DNA from 2 places in the Mesorhizobium sp. M0772 genome. Region 1 is predicted to be linked to the other one. Evidence: riboswitches for the same ligand, from Rfam matches in the RefSeq annotation. Region 1 holds a riboswitch; the other holds the start of a gene.
What was found. Region 1 has a riboswitch for S-adenosylmethionine ahead of NKI06_RS08475 (O-succinylhomoserine sulfhydrylase). Riboswitches for the same ligand answer to the same signal wherever they lie in the genome.
Positions count from the first base shown of each region.

Region 2: it holds a riboswitch for S-adenosylmethionine, as region 1 does, so the genes downstream of both, metX (homoserine O-acetyltransferase MetX) here and NKI06_RS08475 (O-succinylhomoserine sulfhydrylase) in region 1, are expected to answer to the same signal.

Region 1 covers NZ_JAMYPB010000009.1:42,267-49,732, reverse strand. Annotated here, with positions in the region: gene NKI06_RS08480 (ceramide glucosyltransferase) at 1-10, shown strand, start outside; gene NKI06_RS08475 (O-succinylhomoserine sulfhydrylase) at 22-1,212, opposite strand; SAM riboswitch at 1,270-1,347, opposite strand; gene NKI06_RS08470 (2'-deoxycytidine 5'-triphosphate deaminase) at 1,488-2,582, shown strand; gene NKI06_RS08465 (ABC transporter substrate-binding protein) at 2,684-3,454, shown strand; gene araD1 (AraD1 family protein) at 3,630-4,625, opposite strand; gene mmsB (multiple monosaccharide ABC transporter permease) at 4,827-6,113, opposite strand; gene mmsA (multiple monosaccharide ABC transporter ATP-binding protein) at 6,110-7,466, opposite strand, start outside.
Region 2 covers NZ_JAMYPB010000007.1:93,659-101,124, reverse strand. Annotated here, with positions in the region: gene NKI06_RS06945 (ABC transporter ATP-binding protein/permease) at 1-998, shown strand, start outside; gene NKI06_RS06940 (DUF1194 domain-containing protein) at 1,063-1,851, shown strand; gene NKI06_RS06935 (glycosyltransferase family 2 protein) at 1,903-2,838, opposite strand; gene NKI06_RS06930 (DUF1330 domain-containing protein) at 3,087-3,407, shown strand; gene metW (methionine biosynthesis protein MetW) at 3,415-4,029, opposite strand; gene metX (homoserine O-acetyltransferase MetX) at 4,026-5,195, opposite strand; SAM riboswitch at 5,256-5,333, opposite strand; gene hisC (histidinol-phosphate transaminase) at 5,460-6,569, shown strand; gene NKI06_RS06910 (prephenate/arogenate dehydrogenase family protein) at 6,574-7,466, shown strand, end outside.

The DNA of each region.
Region 1 (7,466 bases):
GGGAGCGTGACGCCTCGCGGCCTACCCGGCTGCCTTCAGCGCCTGCGCAACGTCCTCCAGCAGATCGTCCGTATCCTCAAGACCGACCGACAGCCTGAGCGTTCCCGGCCCGATGCCAAGCTCGGCGCGAGCTTCGTCGCTGAGGTTCTTGTGCGTGGTGGTCGCCGGATGGGTGATCAGGCTCTTGGCGTCGCCGAGATTGTTGGAGATCAGCACGATGTCGAGCGCGTTCTGCAAGGCGAAGGCCGCCTGCTTGCCGCCCTTCACGTCGAGGCAGATCAGCGTCGATCCGCCCGTCATCTGCTTCTTGACGATGTCGGCCTGCGGGTGGTCGGCGCGGCCGGGATAGATGACGCGGGCGATTTCCGGCCGTCCTGCCAGGAAATCCGCGATCTTGGCCGCGCTTTCCGTCTGCTGGCGCACCCGAACCGGCAGCGTCTCCAGGCCCTTGAGCAGCGTCCAGGCGTTGAACGGCGACAGGCTCGGGCCGGTGTGGCGGAAATAGTCGTGCAAATTCTCGTCGATCCATTTCTTGTCGGACAGGATGATGCCGCCGAGACAGCGTCCCTGGCCGTCAATGTGCTTGGTCGCGGAGTAGACGACGATATGGGCGCCGAGCTGCAAGGGCTTCTGCTGCAAGGGCGTGGCAAAGACATTGTCGACGATCAGCCTGGCGCCGATCGAGGTGGCGAGCGCCGCCACCGCTGCGATGTCGACCACTTCCAGCGTCGGATTGGTCGGGCTTTCCAGGAAGAACAGTTTCGTGTTCGGCCGCACCGCCTTTTCCCAGTTGGCGATGTCGGTGCCGTCGACCAGCGTTGCCTCGATGCCGTATTTCGGCGCCAGCGTCTCCACCACCCAGCGGCAGGAGCCGAACAGCGCGCGCGCCGCAACGATATGGTCGCCGGCTTTGGCGCTGCACAGGAGCGCTGCCGACACCGCCGCCATGCCGGACGCCGTGGCGCGCGCATCTTCGGCACCCTCCAGCGCGCACATGCGCTTTTCGAACATGTCGACAGTAGGGTTGGCATAGCGCGAATAGATGAAGCCCGGCTCCTCGCCCTTGAAACGGGCCTCGGCAGCCTGCGCCGTCTCGTAGACATAGCCTTGGGTGAGGTACATCGCTTCCGACGTCTCGCCGAACTGGGAACGCAGCGTTCCCCCGTGCACGAGTGCGGTCTGAGGTTTCCAGTTACGCTTCTTGGTGCTCATCGCTTTTGTTCCAGACACAAAAAAACCGGCCGCGAAAGTCGCAACCGGTCCATATGGCCTTGCGGCCCGACGGTCCTTTAGCGACTTGTTTAACGTGGCTGCAAGCCGACCGGCCAAATCACCACGGGATAACGACCCTTTAGACCTCACCTGCGCTTGCGTCAATTGCCGGCTTCATTAAGAGGTTTGTACCAGGCAGGTTCCGCAATAATATCCAGCGGTTTTGCGGCAAGAACCTGCCACAAAGAGACCGACCTTGGAGCGGAGCCAGCCTTTTGCGGCAGACAGGCATTCTTCCCGATCAGGACATTTCCGCGCTGTTTCAGTCCGGCGCGCTGAAGTCGCCGCGCGCGCTCGATGTCGACCAGGTGCAGCCGGCGAGCCTCGATCTCAGGCTCGGCGACAAGGCTTTTCGCGTGCGCGCCTCCTTCCTGCCGGGTCCCGATCATCTGGTGGCCGACAAGCTTCACCGGCTGAAATTGCACGAATTCAGTCTCGCCGAGGGCGCGGTGCTGGAAACCGGCTGCGTCTACATCGTGCCGCTGCTCGAAAGCCTGGCGCTGCCCGCAAACGTGTCGGCCTCGGCCAACCCGAAAAGCTCGACCGGCCGGCTCGACATCTTCACCCGGGTGATGACCGATCGCGGCCATGAGTTCGACAAGATCGCCCCCGGCTATCACGGGCCGCTTTATCTCGAAGTCAGTCCACGCACCTTCCCGATCGTCGTACGCGCCGGATCGAGGCTGTCGCAGATCCGCTTTCGCACTGGCAACGCGCTGTTGTCGGAGGCAGAACTGAACGAATTGCACCGCGCCGAGATGCTGGTGGCGACCGAGCCGCCCAACATTTCCGGCGGCGGCATTGCGCTGTCGATCGATCTTGACGGCGACCAGAACGGCCTGGTCGGCTATCGCGGCAAGCATCACACCGGCTTGGTCGATGTCGACAAGCGCGCCGCCCAGGATGCCGTCGATTTCTGGGAGCCGCTCTACAAGAGCGGCGCCGGCGAACTGGTGCTCGACCCGGACGAGTTCTACATCCTGGTCAGCCGCGAAGCCGTGCACGTGCCGCCGCTCTACGCCGCCGAGATGACGCCCTTCGATCCGCTGGTTGGCGAATTCCGTGTTCACTATGCCGGCTTCTTCGATCCGGGCTTCGGCCATTCGGCCTCAGGCGGCACCGGCAGCCGGGCGGTGCTCGAAGTGCGCAGCCACGAAGTGCCGTTCATCCTCGACCACGGCCAGATCGTCGGCCGGCTGGTCTACGAACACATGCTGAAGCGGCCGCAGGCGCTTTACGGCACCGATCTCGGCTCGAATTACCAGGCGCAAGGCCTCAAGCTCTCCAAGCATTTCCGCCCCGCCGGCTGAACCTTCGATCACCGTCAGGCAAAATACTTGCCTGCGCTGCCTCACCATGCTTGGCTGCCTTTCGGTGGCCGGCAAGAGAACGGCGCGCAAGGGGAACCAAAATGCAGATTTCAAGATGGATCATATCGGCAGCGAGCGCTGCCATGCTGGTGATATCGGCCGGCTCGCTGGCTGAGGCGCAGGAGAAATTGAAGATCGGCACCGAGGGCGCTTATCCGCCCTTCAACACCATCACCGCGGACGGCAAGATCGAGGGCTTCGACATCGACATTGCCAATGCGCTATGTGCGCAGATGAAGGTCGAGTGCGAGATCGTCACCCAGGACTGGGACGGCATCATCCCGGCGCTGCAGGCGAAAAAGTTCGACGCCATCATCGCCTCGATGAGCATCACCGAGGAGCGCAAGAAACAGGTCGCCTTCACCAACAAATACTACACGACGCCGCTGGCGCTGGTGGCGCCCAAGGACAGCGACCTCACTTCCACCGAACCGGCAGCCCTTGCCGGCAAGACGGTGGGCGCGCAGGCCTCGACCACCCAGGCCGACTATGCGCAGGACGCCTATGGCAAGGCCGGCGCCGAGGCGAAACTCTACCCCACCCAGGAAGAGGCGATCACCGACTTGCAGAACGGCCGTCTCGACGCCGTCATCTCCGACAAATTCGTGCTGATGGACTGGCTGAAGAAGGCGAGCGACGGCTGCTGCAAGCTTGTCGGTGACGTCAAGGGCACCGAGACGCAAGCCGGCATCGCTGTCCGCCTGGAGGACACGGCACTTCGCGACAAGCTCAACGCGGCGATAGACGCCATCGTCGCCGACGGCACTTACAAGAAGATCCAGGCCAAGTATTTCGATTTCGATATTTATTGAGGTTGGAACTGCCAAATCTCCCCCCTTGAGGGGGAGATGGCCGGCAGGCCAGAGGGGGTCGCTGCGCGTAGAATGCCAGCGCCTCTCAGCCGCGGAAGACTTTAGCGCTCCACGCGCAACGACCCCCTCTGTCGCCTTCGGCGACATCTCCCCCTCAAGGAGGGAGATTACGCTCTCAAAGCGCCTTCACCGCCACCTTCACCGGCTGCTCAATCTCCAGCGGGTTGCGCAGCGGCAGGCCGAAATCCGCGGCCTCGATCTCGAAAACGTCGCCGGCCTGAGTCTTGATGCCGTCGGCAAAGGACAGCGTCGCCGTGCCGAACATGTGCACATGCACGTCGCCCGGCTGGCGGAAGGCCGAATATTTGAAGTGATGATGTTCGAGATTGGCGATTGTGTGCGACATGTTCGCTTCGCCCGACAGGAACGGCTTTTCCCACAGCAAATTGCTGTCGCGATAGATTCGCGATGAGCCCCTGACGTCGGCCGGCAGGTCGCCGATCAGGATTTCCGGCCCGAACGAGGCGTTGCGCAGTTTGGAATGTGCCAGGAACAGATAGTTCACCCGCTCGGTAACATGATCGGAAAACTCGTTCGACAGCGTGAAGCCGACGCGGAACGGCGCGCCGTCGTCGCCGATGACATAGATGCCGGCGATTTCCGGCTCCTCGCCGGCGTCCTGCGCAAAGGCCGGCGACATCAGTGCGGCGCCCGGCGCCACCGCCATGGTGCCGTTGCCCTTGTAGAACCATTCCGGCTGCACGCCGGTCTGGCCCTTGGCCGGCTTGCCGCCTTCGAGCCCCATGCGGAACATCTTCATGGAATCGGTAAGCTGCTCCTCGCCGCCATCGCTGAGCTTCTTGTGCATGGAATCGCGCGTCGCCGCCGAGCCGAGATGGGTCAGGCCGGTGCCGGTCAGATGCAGATGCGCAGGATCGGGATGGTTGATCGGCGACACCAGCCGGCCCTTCTTGTAGACGGCGTCGAGGTCTATCGCTTCACCGAACCCCTTGCGCTCGATCAGCGCGGCGAGGCCCGTTCCGGTGCGCGCGGCTTCCATGGCCAGCGAATAGACGCTGCGGGCGCCGTTGATGATCCTGGTCTTGCCGCCGCCATTGCGGGCGACGACGCGGATGGTCTCGGCGTCGTCGAGGATCTGGGAGATTAGCATGATGAAATCCTCTCTCATGTGCCTTGGCCGGGTTGCCCCTTGGCAAACCTTGACCTGCGCGGCTCGGACCTCGCCGCGCCACGGGTTGAACTCTTCGTCCGGATTGCGCTCGCGAGCTCCATCCCTCGGGGGACTTCTTATGCCGACAACTTGCCGGCTGCGCCGCGACCGTATGCCTCCTGCTTGCCTCGCTGAAGCTTGTCAGGCCTTGTTCTTGTTGTAGACGTCGAAGATCACGGCGCCGAGCAGCACCAGGCCTTTGACCACCTGCTGCCAGTCGACATTGACGCCCATGATCGACATGCCGTTGTTCATCACGCCCATGATGAAGCCGCCGACGACCGCCCCGATAACCTGGCCGACGCCGCCCATCGCCGAGGCGCCGCCGATGAACACTGCGGCGATGACATCGAGCTCCGAGCCGAGACCCGCCGCCGGCACCGCCTGGCCGAGACGAGCCGCGATGATCAGGCCGCCAAGCGCCGACAGCACGCCCATATTGATGAACACCATCAGCGTCAGCCGCTCGGTGTTGATGCCCGACAGCTGCGCCGCCTTGGGATTGCCGCCCATGGCGTAGATGCGCCTCCCGATGGTCATGCGCTTGGTGACGAAGACGAACAGCGTGATCAGCACGCCCATGACCAGCAGCACCACGGGCAGGCCGCGGTAGCTGGCAAACTCATAGACCAGGAACAGCGCCAGCGCGCTGGCGACCAGCGTCTTGACGACGAACAGGGTGAAGGGCTCGGCCTCATAACCATGGCGTTCTCGTTTGCGCCGGGTGCGGACCCCGAAATAGGCATAGGCGAGCACGGCGATCAGCCCCAGCACGACCGTCGTCATGTGCAGGGTCACGCCGCTGCCCATGATGGTCTTGCCGGCTGCGTTCACGACCGGCGGGACGAGCGTCAGTGGGCCGATCACATCCGGGATGAAGCCGGAACTGAGCATCTTGAAGTCGTCGGGAAGCGGACCCACCGACGAGCCGCCGCCAAGCAACGCCTGGCAAATGCCGCGGAAGATCAGCATTCCGGCCAGCGTGACAATGAAGCTCGGTATCCGGTGATAGGCGATCCAATACCCTTGCGCGGCGCCGATCAGGCCACCCGCGACCAGGCAGACGATCGAAACCACCAGGGGATTGCTCAGCGGTCCGAGTTGCCAGATGACCATCATGTTTGCCGCCAGCGCGCCAATGAAACCGGCGACCGATCCGACGCTGAGGTCGATATAGCCCGATACGATCACCAGCAGCATGCCCAGCGCCATCACGATGATGAAGGAGTTCTGCTGCACCAGATTGCTGAGGTTGACCGGCTTGAACAACGTCCCCGACGTGGTGAACTGGAAGAACAGCATGATGACGATCAGGGCTATGATCAGTCCGTATTCGCGTAAATTCGTCGCCAGCGCCGAGACGGCGATGCGCGGGCGCTGTTCGTCGGCGACGTTGCCCTGCGGGGCGGGGGCGCTTTCGGTGCTCATGCTGCTTTTCCTTCTCCCCGGACGATGGCGCGCATTATCTTTTCCTGGCTTGCTTCCGCCGCCGGCATTTCGCCCACCATGCGCCCTTCGTTCATGACGTAGATGCGGTCGGTAATCCCCAGCAATTCCGGCATTTCCGACGAGATGACCACGATCGCCTTACCCTCCGAGGCAAGGCGCGCGATGATCGTGTAGATTTCATACTTGGCGCCGACATCGATGCCGCGTGTCGGCTCGTCGAGGATCAGCACGTCAGGATCGGCAAACAGCCATTTCGACAGCACCACCTTCTGCTGGTTGCCGCCGGAAAGATTGCCGGTCATCTGATAGACGCTTGACGCACGGATATTGGTCTTCTTGCGATAGTCGTTGGCGACCGCAAGTTCGCGCATGTCGTCGATCACGCTGTGGCGCGACACGCCGTCGAGATTGGCCAGCGTAATGTTATGCTTGATATGGTCGATGAGGTTGAGGCCGTAGGTCTTGCGGTCCTCGGTGACATAGGCGATGCCGTGTTGGACCGCCTTGCTTACCGAGGAGACATCGACCGGCTTGCCCTTGAGCAGCACTTCGCCGGTGATGCGGCGGCCATAGGAGCGGCCGAACAGGCTCATGGCGAATTCGGTGCGGCCGGCGCCCATCAGCCCGGCGATGCCGACCACCTCGCCCTTGCGCACATTGAGGTCGATGCCCTTGATCACCTGCCGCTCGGCATGGAGCGGGTGATAGACCGACCAGTTTTTCACCTCGAACACGACTTCGCCGATCTTGGGCTCGCGCGGCGGATAGCGGTCGTCGAGCGAACGGCCGACCATCGAGGTGATGATGCGGTCTTCGGAGATATCCTTCTTGGCCAGCGTCTCGATGGTGCGCCCGTCACGGATGACGGTTACCTTGTCGGCGACCCGGTTGATCTCGTTGAGCTTGTGCGAGATCAGGATCGAGGTCATGCCTTGTCGCTTGAATTCGAGCAGAAGATCGAGCAGCGCCTGGCTGTCTTTCTCGCTGAGCGACGCGGTCGGCTCATCGAGGATCAAAAGCTTGACGTCCTTGCTCAGCGCCTTGGCGATCTCGACCAACTGCTGCTTGCCGACGCCGATATTGGTGATCAGTGTCTTGGGGTCCTCCTTGAGGCCCACCTTCTTCAACAAGGCAGCGGTGCGCGCCTCGTTGGCATCCCAGTCGATGACGCCATATCGGGCGTTTTCGTTGCCGAGGAAGATATTCTCGGTGATCGACAGCATCGGCACCAGCGCTAGCTCCTGGTGGATGATGACGATGCCCTTGTGTTCGCTGTCATGGATACCTTTGAACTGGCATTCCTGACCCTGAAAAATGATCTGGCCGTCATAT
Region 2 (7,466 bases), on a different contig from region 1:
CGATGCGAAACATCTACAAAGCGCAAATCAACCTTTCCTGGGTGACCGATACCTATGGCTGGATCACCGTGGTGGCGCCGATCCTTGTGGCATCGCCGGTCTATTTTTCAGGCGATATCAGCTTTGGCGGGTTGATGATGGCGGTCGGCGCCTTCAACCAGGTGCACTCGTCGCTGCGCTGGTTCATCAACAATATCGGCGGCATAGCCGACTGGCGCGCCACGCTGATGCGCGTTGCCGACTTCCGCATCGCGCTCGATGAAACCGATGTGCTGCACGACAAGGAAAAGCGCATCGAATTCGGCGACAACGCCAATGGCAGCCTGACCTTCGAGAAGCTCCAAGTGGCCTCGCCGGAGGGCTGCACCAAACTTTCAGACAGCCATGTCGAGATCCATCCCGGCGAGCGCGTCATGATCACCGGCGACCCAGGCGCCGGCAAGACATTGTTCTTCCGCGCCGTTGCCGGCCTTTGGCCCTGGGGCAGCGGGCGGATCGGCTTGCCGGCCGGAGAAACGCCGATTTTCGTGCCGCGTGTTCCGTATTTTCCTGCCGGCACGTTACGCGAAGTGCTGCATCCGAATGGCTCGGCGCCGGCTGGCGATGCTGATTTTGGGGCGATACTGGCCGAGGTCGGGCTCGAGCGGCTGTCATCCTCGCTCGACCGTTCCGCACGGTGGGAGCGTGAACTCAACGATGACGAACAGCGGTCGCTGGCCTTCGCCAGGCTGGCCTTGCGGCAGCCGAAATGGGTGATCATCGACGAAGCGATGGACGCGTTCGATGGTCCTTCGCTGCGAAGGGTACTGTCCATGCTGGAGAAACGCCTGCCGGAGACCGCGATCCTCAACATCGGGCGCGGACTGCACAATGGTCATTTCTTTCCACGCGCATTGAACATCGTGAAGGATACGGGTGCTGCGCCACTGAAACCCGCCCGAGTCAGGACCGGCGCCATCGACCCGCCGCCGAAAGCGGCCGTGCGGCGAAAGAAGTAGAAGGGGCTTTATTTCGCCGCGATCGCGGCGAAGATTCACGGGTCGAAACATCCGTGGTGCGGCCATGCTCGATGCGCTCGGCCTGCTTGCCTGCCTTGCCTGCACCACGCCCGTGGCTGCCCCGGCCGTTGCCGTGGATGTTGAACTGGTGCTGGCCGTCGACATCTCACAGTCGATGGACGAGAGGGAGTTCGCGCTGCAGCGCGCTGGCTATGTCGAGGCGCTCAGGCATCCCGATTTCATCAAGGCCGTGCGCTCGGGAACCACCGGGCGCATCGCGCTTGCCTATTTCGAATGGGCGGGCGTCGTGCGCGAGGATGGCGTCATCGCTTGGCAGGTGATCGACAGCGCAGAGAGCGCCAACGCCTTCGCCGACAGAATAGAAGCGCGGCCGTTCCGCAGCTTTCGCGGCACCTCGATTTCCGGTGCGCTTGCCTTCGGCGCCGGGCTGTTCGAGGGCACGGGGTTCGATGCGCCACGCAGCGTCATCGACATTTCCGGCGACGGTCCCAACAACACCGGGCTGCCCGTCGCCACGACACGCGATGCGGCGGTGGCCAAGGGCATCGTCATCAACGGCCTGCCGATCCTGATCAGCCCGTCGCCGACCTTCAGCCATCTCGACCAGTATTATGACGACTGCGTCACCGGTGGGCCCGGCTCCTTCGTGTTGCCGATCTATGCGGCCTCGGAATTCGCCACCGCCATACGCCGCAAGTTGATCCTGGAGGTGAGCGGCATCGCCGATGCGACCGTGGTCCCGATCGATGCCGCCGCACCCATGGACTGCCTGCAGGGCGAACGCGACCGGCGGCTATATTCCGACCCATATCTGCCGGAACTCGACAAATGAGGTTTGAGGCAGTTCGGAGGGGAAAGCCGCTGCGCGGCTTGTCGGCAAACTTCAGGCCGGCCGTGCACCGTATTTGTCGCGAAATTCGGCATAGAGATCGCGGCGCCAGCGCCGGCCGCCGACATAGCCACGCAACAGCTGCGGCAGCGAATAGCCAAGCGCCTTCGACGACCGGTTGGCCATATAGCCGGAGAACGCCTGCGAAACCCTGCCCTTGAGTGCATCGGCGATGAGCTGCCGGGCGATCATGTAAGGCGGAATGTAGGGGTAGCGGTCGGCGATATAGGGGTGCTTGTCGATCAAGCTCGCATAGGCTTCGACATAGCCGTCCCGGCGACCGGAGATCGAATTCTCCGAGTTGTACTTTTTCCAGTCGATCACTTCGGACAGCTGCGCGCCGCTGCGACGGGCAAAGCGCAGCAACAATTCGCGATCCTGCATGCGCGTGACGTCACTGTCGTAGCCGCCGATGGCCAGCAGCGACTCGCGCCGGGCGGTGATTGCCGACCCGGCAATGAAGATGGTCTGCGCGACAAGGGCCCGCTCCAGCGAGTCGCGGCTCAGCAGCGCTTCGCGGTTGACGCAGTTGGTGCGGCGATTGCCCTTCAGCGACACGAAGGAACTGATCAGCACTTCGAGCGAGGGATTGTTGTCGAACTGCTCCAGCGTCCGCGCCAGGCGATCCGGCAAATAGACGTCGTCGGAATCGAGGAATGTCACCACCGGCGCCTGCGCCCGCTCGATGCCGGCATTGCGGGCGGCATTGGCGCCGCGCCATTTCGAGCCAACATAGATCAGCCGTGGATCGCGGATTTCGGCAAGTGCGGCTGCCGTACCGTCGGTCGAGCCGTCATCGACGACAATGTGTTCGAACCGGGGAAAATTCTGCGCCAGCACGCTCTCCACGGCGCGCACCACCTTGCTGCGGCGATTGTGCGTCGGTGTGATCACCGAGATCAGCGGAGCGAGGTCGGTTGCCTTGGACATGTTGCTTCGATTGTGCCCCGAAATGCCTGGAGGCCGGAGGTTTTGATGGTCGCCGTCCAAGCCTTACCCCGGGATGGCATTCGATTCGACGCTACAAAAAACCAGCGGCAATGTCATCACAAACTGTTGAGCCAGGACGCCGGTAAGCCGGCCGATTACCCCAGACGTAATCGACCGATGGCCATCATGTCTGCAGATTGCGCCAACGAAGCCGGTCGTCGGGCTTCGATCTCACAGGGAGTTCAGCCATGGCCGCCTACGCCGTCGCCCATATGCGTCAAGTCACAATGGGCCCGCAGATTGTCGAGTATCTGCAGAGGATCGACGCCACATTGGAGCCGTTCGGCGGCCGCTTCCTTGTCCACGGCGGCGACATGGACGTGGTCGAAAACGAATGGCCCGGGCATCTGATCGTCATCGAGTTTCCGGACAGGGCGCATGCGTGGGGCTGGTACGATTCATCAGCCTATCGGGTGATTCTGGCCTTGCGCACCGACAACTCCCACGCCGATGTGATCATCGCCGATGGCGTTCAGCACCCGCACAAGGCGACGAACGTGCTGGAATAGGGGCAAACTACCGCTTCAGCAAGAACACCGCTTGCTGGCCGAAGAAATTCCAGAACCACCATGGCATCGACAGGCCGATCTTCTGGCCGTTGCCGTCGAGCGCGGTGGCTTTCTCGACCGAAGCGCCGAGTTCCTCGACCAGATTGACGAAGTCGCGGATGGTGCAGAAATGGATGTTGGGCGTGTCGTACCAGGAATAGGGCAGGTCCGCGGTTACCGGCATCCGGCCCTTGACGAACAGCGACAGCCGCACCCGCCAGTGGCCGAAATTGGGGAAGGAGACGATGGCGCGGTTGCCGATTCGCAGCAGCTCGTCGAGCACCAGCTTCGGGTTGCGGGTCGCCTGCAGCGTCTGTGACAGGACGACGAAGTCAAAACCCTTGTCCGGATAGAATTCGAGGTCGGTGTCGGCATCGCCCTGGATGACCGAGAGGCCGCGCGCAACGCATTCATTGACGCCGCGCTGTGACAGCTCCAGCCCGCGGCCGTCGACCTGCTTGGTCTCCTGCAGGAGTTCGAGCAGCAGGCCGTCGCCGGAGCCGACATCGAGCACCCGCGACTGCGGCGGTATCAGGTTGGCCACGACTTCGAGGTCGACGCGCTGGCTGCCATTGACGCTCATGAGGCGAGCCCCCTTGCGCGGGCCGCCGAGCCGATGAAGCCCTTGATGGCGGCAAACAGTTCGGGTTCATCGAGCAGGAAGGCATCATGGCCGCGGTCGGTGTCGATCTCGACGAAGGAGACGGAGGCGCCGGCGGCGTTGAGCGCATGCACGATCGAGCGGCTCTCCTCGGTCGGGAACAACCAGTCCGAGGTGAAGGACACCAGGCAGAAGCGGGTCTTGGTCCCGGCAAAGGCATCTGCCAACCGGCCGCCATGGTCGGCGGCGAGGTCGAAATAATCCATCGAACGGGTCATGTAGAGGTAGGAGTTGGCGTCGAAGCGGTCGACGAATGTCATGCCCTGGTGGCGCAGATAGCTTTCGATCTGGAAATCTGCGTCGAAACCGAAGGTCAGCGCTTCGCGGTCCTGCAGATTGCGGCCGAATTTCCGATGCAGGGCGGCTTCCGACAGATAGGTGATGTGGGCGGCCATGCGCGCCACGGCGAGCCCCTTTTCCGGGCGCTTGCCGTGCTCGAAATATTTGCCGCCATGCCAGTCCGGATCAGCCATGACAGCCTGGCGGCCGACCTCGTGGAAGGCGATGTTCTGCGAGGAATGGCGTGCGCCTGTGGCGATCGGCAGGGCCGAGAAGACGCGCTCGGAATAGCACGATGCCCATTCCAGCACCTGCATGCCGCCCATCGAGCCGCCGAGCACGCAAAACAGCTTTTCGATGCCGAAATGGTCGACCAGCATCAATTGCGCCCGCACCATGTCGCGGATGGTGATGATTGGCAGGTCGAGGCCGTAGGGCTTGCCGGTGGCGGGATTGGTCGAGGCCGGACCGGTGGAGCCGAGGCAGCCGCCGATGACGTTGGAGCAAATGACGAAGAAGCGGTTGGTGTCGATGATCTTGCCGGGACCGATCAGCACTTCCCACCAGCCGGGCTTGCCGGTCACCGGATTGGTGCTGGCGACATGCTGGTCGCCGGTCAGCGCGTGGCAGACCAGGATGGCGTTGGTGCGGGCATCGTTGAGGGCGCCATATGTCTGGTAGGCGATCTGGAACGGCGACAAAAGCGTGCCGGCGTCGAGCTTCAGCGGCTTGTCAGGGCCAAAACGCAACACAGGGCTCGACGGGTTGTCGGCCTCGTTGTTGGTTTTTGTAGCGCGGAGCGCGGCCATGTGACTCTCCTTGCCCGCCGTCAGGCAATAAAAAACCGGCAATGCGATCGCAAAGCCGGTTACGTCACGCAAACGGCCCTTTAGCGAGTTGTTTAACGTGGCTGCAAGCCGACCGGCCAAATCACCACGGAACTGTTGCGTTCTTCTAGAACTCGTGCGGCCCGGCGTCAACGGCCAGCTATTGCCCGCCTCTCGACATTCGCGGCTACGGCTTGTATTTCCGCTGCGGCCTCCGGACGGAGGCATTCTTGATGGATTTGCGACATGGACAAGACAGCGGACAAGGCACGGCCGACTCCCCGCGCGGGCATTATGGACATCGACGCCTATGTGCCGGGCAAGAGCACGGCACCGGCCGGCGTCGCCAAGGTCCATAAATTGTCGTCGAACGAGAACCCGCTCGGCCCGTCGCCGAAGGCGATCGAGGCCGCGCGCGAAGTGGCCAGCAAGCTCGATGTCTATCCCGACGGCACCGCCCGCCGGCTGCGCGAGGCGATCGCCGAGGTGCATGGCCTCAACCCGGCAAACATCATCTGCTCCAACGGTTCCGACGAGATTTTGGGCCTGCTGGCGCAGACCTATCTGGCGGCCGGCGATGAGGCCATCATCACCGAACACGCCTTCATGATCTACAAGATCTACATCCAGTCGGCCGGCGGGACACCGGTGACGATCAAGGAAACCGAGGAACGCGCCGACGTCGACGCGATCCTGGCCGCGGTGACACCGCGGACCAAAATCATCTTCCTCGCCAATCCCAACAATCCGACCGGAACCTATCTGCCGTTCCAGGAGGTCCGCCGCCTGCATTCCGCTCTCCCGGGCAACGTGCTTCTGGTGCTCGACGCGGCCTATGCCGAATATGTCAGGCGCAATGACTATGAGGCCGGCATCGAGCTGGCGGGCAGCGCACAGAATGTGGTCATGACCCGCACCTTCTCCAAGCTTGGCCTTGGCGGCGCGCGCATCGGCTGGATGTATGGCCCACTGCACATCGTCGATGCCATCAACCGCATCCGCGGCCCTTTCAACGTTAACGCAACAGCGATCGAGGCCGGCATTGCCGCCATCCGCGACCGCGCCCATGTCGAGCGCAGTTCGTTGCACAACGAGACCTGGCTTACCTGGTTGAATGAAGAACTGACGAAGCTTGGGCTGCGCGTGACGCCCAGCGTCGGCAATTTCGTCCTCATCCACTTTCCCGACGACAAGAAGCATTCGGCTGAGGCGGCGGACGACTACCTCACCCAGCGCGGCTATATATTGCGGCGCGTTACCGGCTATGGCTTTCCCAATGCGCTTCGCATGAGCGTCGGCACCGAAGAAGCCAATCGCGGCGTCATCGAGGCCCTCACGACATTCCTGAAAAGCTGAAACAATGACATTACCGATGTTTGAAAAGATCGCGCTGGTCGGCATCGGCCTGATCGGCTCGTCGCTGGCCCGAATCATCCGCCGCGAGGGCCTGGCCCGCCATGTCGCCATCGCGACGCGCAGCCCGGCCACGCTGGCGCGGGCGAAGGAGCTCGGTCTTGGCGAGAGCTACACCACCGGCGCCAGGGAAGCGGTCCGCGACGCCGACCTGATCATCGTCTCGGTGCCTGTGGGATCGTCGGGCGAGGTGGCGCAAGAGATCGCAGCGGCGCTGAAAAAAGGCGCCATCCTCACCGATGTCGGTTCGACCAAGGCCTCCGTCATTGCGCAAATGCAGCCCTATGTGCCGGACGGCGTGCACTTCATTCCGGGACACCCGCTGGCGGGTACGGAGAAATCGGGCCCGGATGCGGGTTTCGCCGAGCTGTTCGAAAACCGCTGGTGCATCTTCACGCCGCTGCCGGGAACCGATCCGGCCGCGCTGGAAAAGCTGTCGGAATTCTGGCGGCGCTGCGGCTCCAACATCGACACGATGGACCCGCAGCATCATGACATGACGCTGGCCATCGTTTCGCATCTTCCGCACATCATTGCCTACAACATCGTCGGCACGGCCGACGATCTGGAATCGGTGACCAAGTCGGAAGTGATCAAATATTCGGCTTCCGGTTTCCGCGACTTCACCCGTCTGGCCGCCTCCGACCCGACCATGTGGCGCGACGTGTGCCTGCACAACAAGGATGCCATCCTGGAAATGCTGGCGCGCTTTTCGGAGGACCTCGCCTCGCTGCAGCGGGCGATCCGCTGGGGCGACGGCGACAAGCTGTTCGACCTGTTCACCCGCACCCGGGCCGTTCGCCGTTCGATCATCGAGGCCGGCCAGGATATCGACGTGCC